Regions from separate parts of the Rhizobium sp. CRRU65 genome, predicted to be linked through region 2. Evidence: riboswitches for the same ligand, from Rfam matches in the RefSeq annotation. Region 2 holds a riboswitch; the other holds the start of a gene.

Region 1 (6,571 bases), on a different contig from region 2:
CGCCGAGAGCATTCGCGCCTCCAAGGTCAAGAAGACGGCTTGAAGAAATTGCCGCCTTCGGGCGCAGCACAGGTAAGAAGACGATATGAGCCCTAAACACTTCCTCGATCTTTCGGCGGTCACATCAGCCGATCTCAGAACGATCATGAACGATGCGCTCGCCCGCAAGCAGGCCTTCAAGGCGGGCCAGGGCGACAAGCCGCTCGCCGGCAAGATGCTGGCGATGATCTTCGAGAAGCCGTCGACGCGCACCCGCGTCTCCTTCGACGTCGGCATGCGCCAGCTCGGCGGCGAAACGCTGTTCCTGTCCGGCACCGAGATGCAGCTCGGCCGCGCCGAGACGATCGGCGACACCGCCAAGGTGCTGTCGCGTTATGTCGATGCGATCATGATCCGCACCACCGAGCATTCGCGGCTGGTCGAGCTGGCCCAGCATGCGACCGTGCCTGTCATCAATGCGCTGACGGATGACACCCATCCCTGCCAGATTATGGCCGATATCATGACCTTCGAAGAGCACCGCGGCCCGATCAAGGGCAAGACCATCGCCTGGACCGGCGACGGCAACAATGTGCTGCATTCGCTGGTCGAGGGTGCCGCCCGCTTCGGCTACCGCATGAACATGGCCGTGCCCCTTGGCTCGGAGCCCAAGGATCACTATCTGAACTGGGCCCGCAATGAGGGCGCCGAAATCATGCTTTGCCATGATGCCGACCGTGCGGTCGCCGGCGTCGATTGCGTGGTGACCGATACCTGGGTCTCCATGAATCAGGAACATCGGGCCCGGGGTCACAATGTCTTCCAGCCTTATCAGGTCAACGCGGCCTTGATGGCGAAAGCCGGCAATGATGCATTGTTCATGCATTGCCTGCCCGCTCATCGCGGTGAGGAAGTGACGGACGAAGTGATCGACGGTCCGCAATCCGTGGTCTTCGATGAGGCGGAAAACCGTCTTCATGCGCAGAAGTCGATTCTTGCTTGGTGCCTGGGCGCGATCTGAACCATAATCGGACGTCGCGAGAGACAGACTCGCGACCGCGTGAGCGAAGGGCACGCTGGCCCATCGCTCTGAAACTAGGAGTTAAAAGCCATGGCAGAAGCTGCAGCCGCCCTCGGCCAGTTTGATTTCGCCGGCGATGACCATGTCGTCCCCTTCCAGGTGGAAGGGCTGGATGTGCGCGGCCGCGCCGTCCAGCTCGGCCCGATGCTCGACGCCATCCTCGAGCGTCATCATTATCCCGCACCCGTTGCCCGGCTGCTTGCCGAAGTCGTCGTGCTGACGGTGCTGCTCGGCACCTCGCTGAAGTTCGACGGCAAGTTCACGGTGCAGACCAAGGGCGACGGCCCGGTCGATCTTCTCGTCGCCGATTTCTCGACGCCGGAAAATGTCCGCGCCTACGCCCGTTTCGATCAGGCGCTGCTCAACAAGGCGATCGAGTCAGGTGAAACCGAGCCGGAGCAACTGCTCGGCAAGGGCGTGCTCGCCTTCACCATTGACCAGGGCAAGTTCAGCCAGCCCTACCAGGGCATCGTTCCGCTCGACGGCACCACGCTGGAAGATATTGCCGGCGTCTATTTCCGCCAGTCGGAGCAGATCCCGACGCGCGTCCGTCTTGCCGCGGCCGAACTCTTCGACCGTGACGATGCGGGCAAGCCGCGCCATCGCTGGCGGGCAGGCGGCCTCGTCGCCCAGTTCCTTCCGGAAGCGCCGGAGCGCATGCGCCAGCCGGATCTCCACGGCGGCGACGGCGACACCGGCAGCCGCCCGCACGGCGAGGACGATGCCTGGCTCGAAGCGCGTTCGCTGGTCGAGACCATCGACGCCGATGAACTCACCGATCCGCTGGTCGGAACCGAGCGGCTGCTGTTCCGCCTGTTCCACGAGCGCGGCGTGCGCGTCTACGAACCGCGCGCGGTTTTCGACCGCTGCAGCTGCTCGCGCGACAAGATCAAGGGCGTGCTGAAGGGCTTTTCGGCCGAGGAGATCGAGGCCAGCCAGGAAGATGGCGAAATCGCCGTGACCTGCGAATTCTGCTCGACCACCTACCGCTTCGAGCCGGCCGAACTTCAGCCGGCGGAATAGGCGCGGTTAAGGACACGCACAGCGAACAATAAAAGATTAGCGATGATGCAGCACGGTGACTCGACTTCGCGTAGTCACTGTGCACCTATTCTGTTTCATTGGTTCTGGCCTAAGAAAGCGGATGGGGCGTTGATGAGACTTTTGTTTTTTGTACTCGCGCTCATAGCTGCGATGCCACCAGTGAGCTTGGCTGATGACCAGACAGTCCCATGGAAAGAGGTCGGGGGCTGGAGCGTGGCTGTCGACCCGACTTTAGACAATGGCTGTTTTGTTCTGACTTCCTTTGATGACGACACCATTTTTCGTCTTGGCTTCAATTTCCGCAAAAAGGACAACCCTCTTTACATTCTGCTCGGAAACCCAAACTGGAAATCCTTGGAGAAAGGTAAGCATTATCCCATCGAACTCTCGTTCGACCAGTCTAAACGGACGGCTGATGGGAGAGGTCTGGATCTCGATGGCCTCAAATCATTATGGATTGATTTCGAGGATCCCGACTTGATTGAGGAGTTCGCTGGTAAACTGAGTTTCCGCGCCAGCTTTGGAGGAAAGCAGATTGTGGCTCTCGGTTTGAAAGATTCCGCCAGTGCAGCGGATGAGTTGCTCGCCTGCCAAAAGGCGGTAAACGATGCGGTCGCAAAACATCCGGCGCCGCAAGCAAAGCCAGGCACCCAGGCCTCGGATCCTTTTGACCTTTAGTAGATTGATGACTGGGCAAGCCCGAGGATCTACGACCGAGGGTACGGCGTCCATGCTGGTACTGACTGGAAGGCTGTAGCCGGCCGGATCCACGCGCCGTGCTTGCACCGACGAAACGACCGCGAACCTACGCTCTCAATTAAGCACGCGCAGCAGCCCAGGTGAATCCAGCGAGAAGGCGGGGATGTCGACATCGAACATCTCGCCGTCGTCCGTTTCCATCTGGTAATGGCCGAACATCAGCCCTGAGGGCGTGTCGAGCGGACAGCCGGAGGAATATTCGTAGGTGTCGCCGGGGCTGAGCCGCGGCTGCTCGCCGACGACGCCGGGACCGGTCACCTCGTCCACCTGGCCGTTCTGGTCGGTGATGTTCCAGTAACGATTGACCAGTCGAACGGCTATGCCGGAATTGTTGCTGATGACAATCCGGTAACCCCAGACATAGCGGTCGTCGTCCGGATCGGATTGCTCCTCCAGATAGAACGGCTCGACGACAACTTCGATCTCTCTTGTGAGGGCGCGATACATGCCTTGCACCTTAGTCAAGATATCTTACCCGTATCTTATAAGAGGCCCTGTCCGTCAAGAAACGGAACAATTATCATCGCTGAAATGGCTGTGATCCGAAGGGTTTTCGATCGTTAAGTCTAATTGTCAGTGTTAATTCAGTTTCGGAACGCCGCGGCGGGCAAACTTGTTCCCCCCCCCTCGGTCTCACCCAGTGAGGTCCGGCACGGCCGAACCCCAAGCATGTCGCGCAAAAGTGTGCAGCGGTTTTGCGATAACGACATGCGTAAAAACAAAAACTAAAGCGCGAGGAGCGAATCTGAAAGATCGCGACGCGCTTTAGTGAGATCCGGCCGAACCCGGGTGGGGTCCGGCCGCTCTGGCTGTCGATCAGGCCAAGACCTTGTCAAGCGCCTTGGCGAAATCTTCGATCAGGTCGTCGGTATCCTCGATGCCGGCCGAAAGGCGGACCGTGCCCGGGGAAATGCCGAGTTCGGCGCGCGCCTCATCCGTCAGGTTCTTGTGCGTCGTCGTCGCCGGATGGGTGATCAGGCTCTTGCTGTCGCCGAGATTGTTGGAGATCTTGACGATATCGAGCGCGTTCTGCAGCGCAAAGGCCGCATCCTTGCCGCCCTTCAGCTCGAAGGCGACCAGCGTCGAGCCGCCGGTCATCTGCTTGGCGATGATATCGGCCTGCGGATGGTCCTTGCGGCCGGGATAGATCACCTTGGCGACCTTGCCCTGCTCGGCCAGGAAATCGGCGATCTTTGCCGCATTTTCGGTCTGCTGGCGCACGCGCAGCGGCAGCGTCTCGATGCCTTTCAACAGTGTCCAGGCATTGAACGGCGACATGGCCGGCCCAGTATGGCGGAAGTAGTCGTGCAGGTTCTCGTCGATCCATTCCTTGTCGGAAAGAACGACACCGCCGAGGCAGCGGCCCTGGCCGTCAATATGCTTGGTGGCGGAATAAACGACGATATGGGCGCCGAGCTCCAGGGGCTTCTGGAAAAGTGGCGTGGCAAAGACATTGTCGACGACGACCTTGGCGCCGACCTGGTTGGCGAGCTTGGCGACGCCAGCGATATCGATCACTTCGAGCGTCGGGTTGGTCGGGCTTTCCAGGAAGAACACCTTGGTCTTCGGCGTGATCGCCTTTTCCCAGTTCGCCAGATCCCGGCCGTCGATCAGCGTGCAGTCGATGCCGTATTTCGGCGCCAGCGTCTCGACGACCCAGCGGCAGGAACCGAACAGGGCGCGCGCGGCGACGATATGATCGCCTGATTTCAGCTGGCAGAGGATCGCCGCGGTGACGGCGGCCATGCCGGAAGCGGTGGCGCGGGCGTCTTCGGCGCCTTCGAGCATGCACATGCGCTTTTCGAACATGTCGTTGGTGGGGCTGCCGTAGCGGGCGTAGATGAAGCCCTCCGTCTCGCCCTTGAAGCGGGCTTCGGCCGCCTCGGACGTTTCGTAGACGAAGCCTTGGGTGAGATAGATTGCCTCGGACGTCTCGCCATATTGCGAACGCAGCGTGCCACCGTGGACGAGTTGGGTTGCCGGGCGCCAGGTCTTGCTCATGCCATCACCTTCACATAACAAAAAAACCGGTCGCAAAAGCAGACCGGTTTCAACCCGGTCTTTTTAGCCACTTGTTTAACGTGGCTGCAAGCCGACCGGCCAAATCACCACGGGATAATTCTGCAATACTGCTGTTAGCTGCTTGCGTCAATTCCCCGAGTTTGGTTTTGTCGGCGGCAAATGATGGATGAGGCATGATGGCTCGCGAAACGGGAATTCTGGCGGATCGCGCGATCTCCGCGCTGTTCGAAACGGGGCGTCTGATCTCCGAGCGGGAGCTGGACCGCGACCAGATCCAGCCGGCAAGCCTCGACCTGCGCTTGGGCGGCAAGGCTTTTCGGGTGCGTGCCAGCTTCATGCCAGGCCCCTCGCATCTGGTGTCCGACAAGCTTGACCGGCTGAGCCTGCACGTGATCGACCTCTCCGAAGGCGCGGTGCTCGAAACGGGCTGCGTCTATATCGTGCCGCTGATGGAGAGCCTGGCGCTGCCGGCCGAGATGTCGGCCTCGGCCAATCCGAAGAGCTCGACCGGGCGCCTCGATATCTTCACCCGCGTCATTACCGACTACGCCCAGGAATTCGACAAGATCCCATCAGGCTATTCCGGCCCGCTCTATCTCGAAATCAGCCCGCGCACCTTCCCGATCGTTGTGCGCCGCGGCTCGCGGCTGTCGCAGATCCGGTTCCGCGTCGGCCAGGCGCTGCTCGGCGAGCCGGAACTGTTGAAGCTGCATGAGAGCGAGACGCTGGTCGCCAGCAAGCTGCCGAACGTTTCCGGCGGCGGCATCGCCCTGTCGATCGACCTCGCCGGAGACAAGGACGGCCTGATCGGTTATCGCGGCAAACATCACACCGCCGTCGTCGACGTCGACAAGAAGGCCGAGCACGACCTCTTCGATTTCTGGGAGCCGCTCCACAGCCGCGGCCGCAACGAGCTGATCCTCGATCCCGATGAATTCTATATCCTCGTCTCGCGCGAGGCGGTGCACGTGCCGCCGGATTACGCAGCCGAAATGACCCCCTTCGATCCGCTGGTCGGCGAATTCCGCGTCCATTATGCCGGCTTCTTCGATCCGGGCTTCGGCCATGCGCCTGCCGGCGGGCGCGGCAGCCGCGCGGTGCTCGAAGTGCGCAGCCACGAGGTGCCCTTCATCCTCGAAGACGGCCAGATCGTCGGCCGCCTCGTCTACGAACACATGCAGGAAAAGCCCGCCAGCCTCTACGGCTCCGGCCTAGGCTCCAATTACCAGGCCCAGGGCCTGAAGCTCTCGAAGCACTTCCGCATCTGAGGCTTCCCGGCGGCCGCGACTTGACAGCGGCCCCTATCTGTTGGAAATCTCGCTTCATCGCGGGTGTAGCTCAATGGTAGAGCAGCAGCTTCCCAAGCTGAATACGAGGGTTCGATTCCCTTCACCCGCTCCATTCACCCTCAGGCCGTTCGCCGCCTTTTGAAGGCGCTTCGTGATCTTTTATGAAAAGGGTTGCGCGCAGGCATCGGCTCCTACAAGGACACAGATGGCGCCTCGGCCGCGCGCAACCCCTAGCTTCGCCTTTATCTGGTCTTACTGACGCTCATCTCAATTCCCCCCAATTGAGACCTCACGTAGTCGCCGCGGCGAAGCTTTGCGAATTCGTCGGTGGCTTGTGCCGGTGCGCTCTTGAAAACGTACCATTCACCGTCCGGTTCGCGTTTCTGATAGATCAGGC
Region 2 (6,571 bases):
AAGCCGCCCCTTTCACGCCGGACGGTGCGCCCGTTCAGCGTGAACGAATCCTTCTCCGACCCGACGAGCGACATCGCGTCGGTGACGAAGAACAGCTTGCCTTCGCCGCGTTTGGCGCGGAGCGCTGTGCGCAAGGCCTTCGGATCTACGTGATGGCCATCGGCGATGATGCCGCACCAGGTTGAGGGATGATCGATTGCCGCGCCGACAAGACCGGGCGCACGGTGTCCCAGCTGGCTCATGGCGTTGAAGAGATGCGTGACGCCCCGCGCGCCGGCATCGAAACGTTCTTCCGCCGCCTCGCTCGAACAATCGGAATGGCCGATGCTGACGGTGACGCCGGCTTCCGCAAGTTCGCGCACCTGGGCAACCGTCACCTGCTCGGCGGCCATGGTGACCAGCAGCGTGCCGATCGCCTCGCGCGCCCGGATGAAAGCCTTGACGTCGCGGTCCTCCACCGGCCGCATCAGTTCGGCCAGATGCGCGCCCTTCCTCGCGGGCGCCAAGTGCGGACCTTCGAGATGCAGACCGGCGACGCCGCGGTTCATTTTCACTGCCTCCTTGGCCGCCTCAATCGCGGCAATGGAGGCCTCTGATGTATCGGTGATCAGCGTTGGCAGCAGCGACGTCGTACCATAGGGCCGGTGCCCGCCGGCGATAATGTCCATCGAGGCGGCGGAAGGCTCGTCGTTCAGCATCCGCCCGGCGCCGCCATTGACCTGCGCATCGATGAAGCCGGCCGACAGAACACCACCGGCAAGCGTCACCACTTCGCCGTCCGGCAGATCGTTTCTCGCGACGATCGCTTCGACGCGGCCGCCGGCAACGATGAGGGCTTTGTCGTCATGGAAGTGCTCGCCGTCGAAGATGCGGGCGCCGAGGAAGATCTTGCGGACCATCAGACCGTCTCCGTCACCTTGAGCAGGTTTGCCGGCTTGTCGGGATCAAAGCCTTTGCGGCGCGTCACCGACTCGATCAGCCGGTAATAGACGAGCAGCGACACCAGCGGATCGACGAGGCCGTTGCCCGTCGTCGGCACGCGCAGATGGACACCGGAGAGCGGCTGCGTCGAGAAGCCGACGGTGGTGGCGCCGAGTTTCTGCAGGCGTTCCAGCGCTTGGACATTGTTGGCGAAGGCCGCATCGTCGGGCGCAAAGGCGACGATCGGGAAGCCCGGCTGCACCAGACGCATCGGACCATGCATCAGTTCCGCCAGCGAGAAGGCCTCGGCATGCAGGCCGGAGGTTTCCTTGGCCTTCAACGCCGCTTCGAGCGCGATCGCGAAAGCCGGGCCGCGGCCGGCCGTATAAAGCGAGGTCGCGTTGAAGAGCACCTCCTCGGCTGCCGCCGTGTCGATCCCGGCGGTCGCCGACAGTGCCTCCGGCAGCTTGCCGAGCGCAGCCGCCAAATCGGACGCACTGCCGATCGCAGCCGTTACCCCGGAAAGGGCTGCAACCGAGGCGATGAAGGATTTTGTCGCCGCGACACTCTTTTCCGCGCCGGCATTGAGACCGAGAACAATATCGGCCTGCTTCGCAAGTGGGCTGTCGGTGACGTTGACGACGGCGATCGTCGTCGCTCCGCCCTTCTTCGCCGCATCCTGCAGCGCGACGATGTCGGGGCTGGCACCCGACTGCGAGACGGTGAAATGGACACCGCCCTTCAGATGCAGCGCCGCACCATAGACGGAAGCGATCGACGGGCCGACCGAGGCGACCGGAACGCCGCAGGTGATCTCGAAGAGATATTTGAAAAAAGTGGCAGCGTGGTCCGAGGAGCCGCGCGCCGCCGTCGTCACCACGCTCGGGCGGGCGGACGAAAACAGCCGGGCGATCTCGGCAAAGACCGGTTTTTCCTTTTCGAGCAGCGTGGCCACCACCTCGGGCGATTGGCCGGCTTCCTGCAGCATCAGTGACTGGTTGTCATTCATAGGTCATCTCCGATTCTCAATTCGGCAACGAAATCATAGGCGTCGCCGCGATAATGCGAGCGGGTGTATTCGACGACGCGCTGGTCTTCCAGGCGCGAGACACGTTCGATCAGAAGCGCCGGCGCGCCTGATTTGACGTTCAGGATCGCCGCGGAGGACGGATCGAGCGTGACCGCCGTCAGCCGCTGCAGCGCGCGCACGGGCCGGTGGCCGCTGGCCGTTAGCGCATCGTAGAGCGATCCCTCGCCACCGGCGTCGTGCCCCAGGAACTTGATCGGCACCACAGCGCGTTCGATCGCCAGCGGCAGGCCATCGGCAAGGCGCAAGCGGTCAAGCCTCAGCACCGGCTCGTCGCCGCCGAGGCCGAGCAGGAAGGATTCCTCCGGCGACGGCGTGTTGACCGCCCGCGACAATATCCGTGCGGCCGGCAGACGCCCGCGCGAGCGCATGTCGGCGGAGAAGGAGGAAAGCCGCCACAGCGACTGTTCCATGCGTTCCACCCTGCTCGATACGAAAGTACCGCTTCCATGGCGCGATTCCAGTGCACCGGATGCCATCAGATCGCGATAGGCGGTGCGCACGGTGACACGGCCGAGCTTCAGAGCCTCGGCAAGGTCGCGCTCGCCCGGCAGCGCCGTGCCGGGCTTCAGTAGCCCTTCCTGAATGAGGCCAGTCAGCGTCTGCGCCAGCCGCTTGTAAAGCGGCCCGGTCAGTGCCTCGTCACGCAGGCCGCGGCTGTTCAGTTCCGCTATCAGACTGGTTCTATCCATGGGCACACAATAGAACCTATATAGAACCAATCGGCAAGTCGGAATCGAGCATGGAATCAAAAAACCCTCGCCAGGCGGACCGGCAAGGGTTTCATAGCGCTCAAATTTGACAGTCGTGCGTCCGCAGCGCCGCGCGTTTAGAAACGCGCCGGCGCTGGAGGATGCTCAGTTCTTGGTGAAGATATAATCCGTCTCCTGACGCAGCACTTCGCCGGGGCGCAGAACCGCATTCGGAAAACCTTGGTGGTTGATGGCATCTGGCCAGACCTGCGTCTCCAGGCAGAAGCCGGCGAACGGACCGTATTTGCGCCCGCCGATGCCCGGAGCCCCGGTGTCAAGCTTGAAGCCGGCATAGAACTGCACGCCTGGCTCGGTGCTGCGCACTTCCAGCGACACGCCGGAATAGAGGCTGCGGGCAAGCGCGACGCTCCGCTTGGCGGTGCGCTCGGCGGACAGGCAGAAATTATGGTCGTAGGACACTTGTTCGCTGCCGACGAAACGCTTCATCGGCGCCATCTCGCGGAAATCGAATTCCGTGCCCTCGACGGGACGGATTTCACCGGTCGGCACCTGCTTCTCATCGGTCGGCAGATAGTGATCGGCGGCTATCATGATGTCATGGCCAAGCGCATCTTCGCGGCCGTCGAGATTGAAATAGGCGTGCTGGCAGACATTGGCGAGCGTCGGCTGGTCGCTGGTCGATTCGTAGGTGATCGACAGTTCACCATTGCCATGCACCCGGAAAGTCGCCTGGATGGTGCAATTGCCGGGATAGCCGGCGCGGCCATCGGGATCGACGATCTTCAGTACTACGCGGTCGACGTCATGCTCGACGATCGTCCAGTTGCGTTTGGCGATATTGTCGCTGCCGCCATGCAGATGCGTCACGCCGTTTTCATTCAGTTCGAGCTGATAGTCCTTGTCGTCAAGCATGAACCTGCCGCCGCCGACGCGGTTGGCGCAGCGGCCGGGCGTCGCGCCGAAATAGGATGAATAGAGGGGGTAGCTGTCGAAATCGTCGAAGCCGAGCTGCAGCGGCGCGTCATGTCCCTCGAGACGCAGATCCTGGATGACCGCGCCCCAGCTCAGGATCTTGGCCGTCAGCCCGCCGCCCTTGATCTCGACCCGATAGACGGTCTCACCCGCCTTCGTCTGCCCGAAAACGTCCCGCTCCAACTTATCCGACATGATCGTCCGTCCATTCTATCTCTGCTGCAAATTCCGCAATTCGGAATCGATTTGGGGAATTTGCAGCGATTCAAAGTGTGCATTGCACGTCCGACGAAGGCGCGCGGCGTGGTAGGGTTCAGGACAGGAACCTGCCCGGATTTGCTTCGATCCGCAACCGGCGGATCAGAAAGAAAAGCCGCAGCAGCAATGCGGCGGAACCAGCTCGCGGCGCGCTCGGCAACGGTCAGAGGTCGGTGCCGATCTCTTCCACATCAAAGGGTGTCGTCTGGTAGATTTCGTTGATCCAGTTGCCGAACAAAAGATGCGCATGGCTGCGCCAGCGGTTCTGCGGCGCAAGCGCCGGATCGTTATGCGGAAAGTAATTGTGCGGCATCTTGATCGGCACCCCGGCATTGACGTCGCGGAAATACTCGTCGGAAAGCGAGGTGGAATCATATTCGACATGGTTGAACATGTAGAGCCGCCGGCCTCTCTTCTCGTGCACGAGGCAGACGCCCATTTCGCTCGACTCCATCAGGATCTCCAGGCTTTCGGATTTCTCGATATCGGCGCGGCGCACTTCGGTCCAGCGCGACACCGGCACTTCGAAATTGTCGGAAAAGCCGTTGAGATAGATCGAGGAAGGTTTCAGATTCCGGTGGCGGTAGACGCCGAAGGCCTTCTCTTTCAGCTCGTATTTCGGAACGCCGTGAAAATGATAGACCGCCGCCATCGCGCCCCAGCAGACGTTCATCGTCGAATGGACATTCGTTTCCGTCCAGTCGAGAATCTCCTGCATCTCCGCCCAATAGGTGACGTCCTCATAGGGCAAAAGCTCGATCGGCGCCCCGGTGATGATGAAGCCGTCGAACTTGCGGTGCTTTACCTCCTCCCAGGTCTGGTAGAAGGCAAGCAGATGGTCCTCGGACGTATTCTTCGCCTTGTGGCCGCCGATACGGACAAGCGACAGCTCCACCTGCAGCGGCGAGGCGCCGACGAGGCGGGCCATCTGCAGTTCGGTCTTGATCTTGTTCGGCATGAGATTGAGCAGCCCGATCTGCAACGGTCGGATATCCTGACGGATCGCCAACGTCTCGGTCATCACCCGCACACCCTCCTGAACCAGGGTTTCGAAGGCGGGCAGCGTATCGGGGATCTTGATGGGCATTGCGGTCACTCGATCAAAAACAAAAAACCGGCGGCGACAAAAATCGCTACCGGTCCGCACGCGGCCCTTTAGCGACTTTTTTAACGTGGCTGCAAGCCGGCCGGCCAAATCACCACGGAGGCCTTAATTAGACCCAGTCTGATTGCGAATCAACTGGCGAAAACATGCAGGAGAAACTCATGCAAGCATCATCACACTTTAATGACTGATAGAATCTGTTGATAGACCGGTAACGCCACCATGTTATTTATAGGGGCATGGGCGATTTGGAAAAGCGTAATGGCAGATAAGATCGAGAGGAAGCCGGGCATCAGAAGGCAGGATAGGGTAGGGTATGATTTAAGCCTGACATATCGCCTCGGCGTCATGTTCTCAGCATTCTGGAATTCGGAAGTGCGTGGCAAGGTGCTGTTTCTGGCCACCGTGCTGATCCTCGTCATCCTGGCGACGTCCTACGGCCAGGTCATCCTGAACGAGTGGAATGCTCCTTTCTACGACTCGCTGGAGCGCCGCGACCTCGGCGAATTCTTCCACCAGCTCGAAATCTTCGCGATGATCGCCGGCACGCTGCTGCTGCTCAACGTGCTGCAGGCCTGGCTGAATCAGATGACGGCGCTCTATATGCGCGAAGGTTTGTCGCGCGACCTGGTCGACCAGTGGCTGAAGCGCAAGCGAGCGCTGCGGCTCGCCTCCAGCGGCCTGATCGGCGTCAATCCGGACCAGCGTCTGCACGAGGATTCCCGCAACCTTGCCGAAAGCACGACGGGATTGGTTCTCGGCCTGCTGCAGTCTACCATTCTTCTGGTGAGCTTCATCGGCGTGCTCTGGGAGCTTTCGAGCGGCTTCATCTTCCGCATCAGCGGCCATAGCTTCTCCATTCCAGGCTACATGGTCTGGGCAGCGATTTTCTATGCCGCTTCCGCCTCGGTGCTGAGCCAGGTGGTCGGCCGCAAGCTGGTGAAGCTCAATGCCGACCGTTTTTCGAAAGAAGCCGAGCTTCGCTTCACGCTGATGCATGCCAATGAGAACATGCCGGCAATTACCGTTGCCCGCGGCGAGGAGAACGAGCGTCGGCGCATCAACACCGATATCAGCTCGGTCCTGACAGTCGTCAAGCGGCTTGCTATGGCCAATACCAATCTCACCTGGGTTTCGGCCGGCTATGGCTGGCTGGTGATCGTCATTCCGATCATCGTTGCCGCCCCCGCCTATTTCTCCGGCGGACTCACCCTCGGCCAGCTGATGATGTCCGTCGGTGCCTTCAACCAGGTCAACACGGCGCTGCGCTGGTATGTGTCCAATTTCGGCCCGATCGCCGAATGGCGCGCCACGCTGATGCGCGTCACCGATTTCCGCCAAGCGCTGGTCGAGATGGAAGAGGACTTCGACCTGAAGGACAGCATCGCCTATGAAAACGCCGCGCCCGACACGCTGACGCTTAAGGACGTGGTGATCGTCGCCAAGATCGGCGAAGACATCGAGGAATGCGGCGGTTTCCGTCTGCGTGAAACCAATGTCGTGATCAAGGCCGGC

What was found. A riboswitch is a leader RNA that binds a small molecule or an ion and turns the genes downstream of it on or off. The one in region 2 is predicted to bind S-adenosylmethionine.
Region 1: another riboswitch for S-adenosylmethionine. It lies ahead of ACM5SV_RS35835 (O-succinylhomoserine sulfhydrylase); the one in region 2 lies ahead of metA (homoserine O-acetyltransferase MetA).

The regions. Positions count from the first base shown of each region.
Region 1 covers NZ_JBLYZH010000031.1:23,619-30,189, forward strand. The annotation lists gene ACM5SV_RS35810 (aspartate aminotransferase family protein) at 1-43, shown strand, start outside; gene argF (ornithine carbamoyltransferase) at 86-1,000, shown strand; gene ACM5SV_RS35820 (Hsp33 family molecular chaperone) at 1,091-2,083, shown strand; gene ACM5SV_RS35825 (hypothetical protein) at 2,216-2,782, shown strand; gene apaG (Co2+/Mg2+ efflux protein ApaG) at 2,918-3,310, opposite strand; gene ACM5SV_RS35835 (O-succinylhomoserine sulfhydrylase) at 3,680-4,864, opposite strand; SAM riboswitch at 4,907-4,985, opposite strand; gene ACM5SV_RS35840 (2'-deoxycytidine 5'-triphosphate deaminase) at 5,059-6,153, shown strand; tRNA gene ACM5SV_RS35845 (tRNA-Gly) at 6,213-6,286, shown strand; gene ACM5SV_RS35850 (DUF995 domain-containing protein) at 6,417-6,571, opposite strand, start outside.
Region 2 covers NZ_JBLYZH010000003.1:218,795-225,365, reverse strand. The annotation lists gene nagA (N-acetylglucosamine-6-phosphate deacetylase) at 1-899, opposite strand, end outside; gene ACM5SV_RS07355 (SIS domain-containing protein) at 899-1,930, opposite strand; gene ACM5SV_RS07350 (GntR family transcriptional regulator) at 1,927-2,700, opposite strand; gene ACM5SV_RS07345 (aldose epimerase family protein) at 2,866-3,888, opposite strand; gene metA (homoserine O-acetyltransferase MetA) at 4,115-5,038, opposite strand; SAM riboswitch at 5,087-5,164, opposite strand; gene ACM5SV_RS07335 (ABC transporter ATP-binding protein/permease) at 5,279-6,571, shown strand, end outside.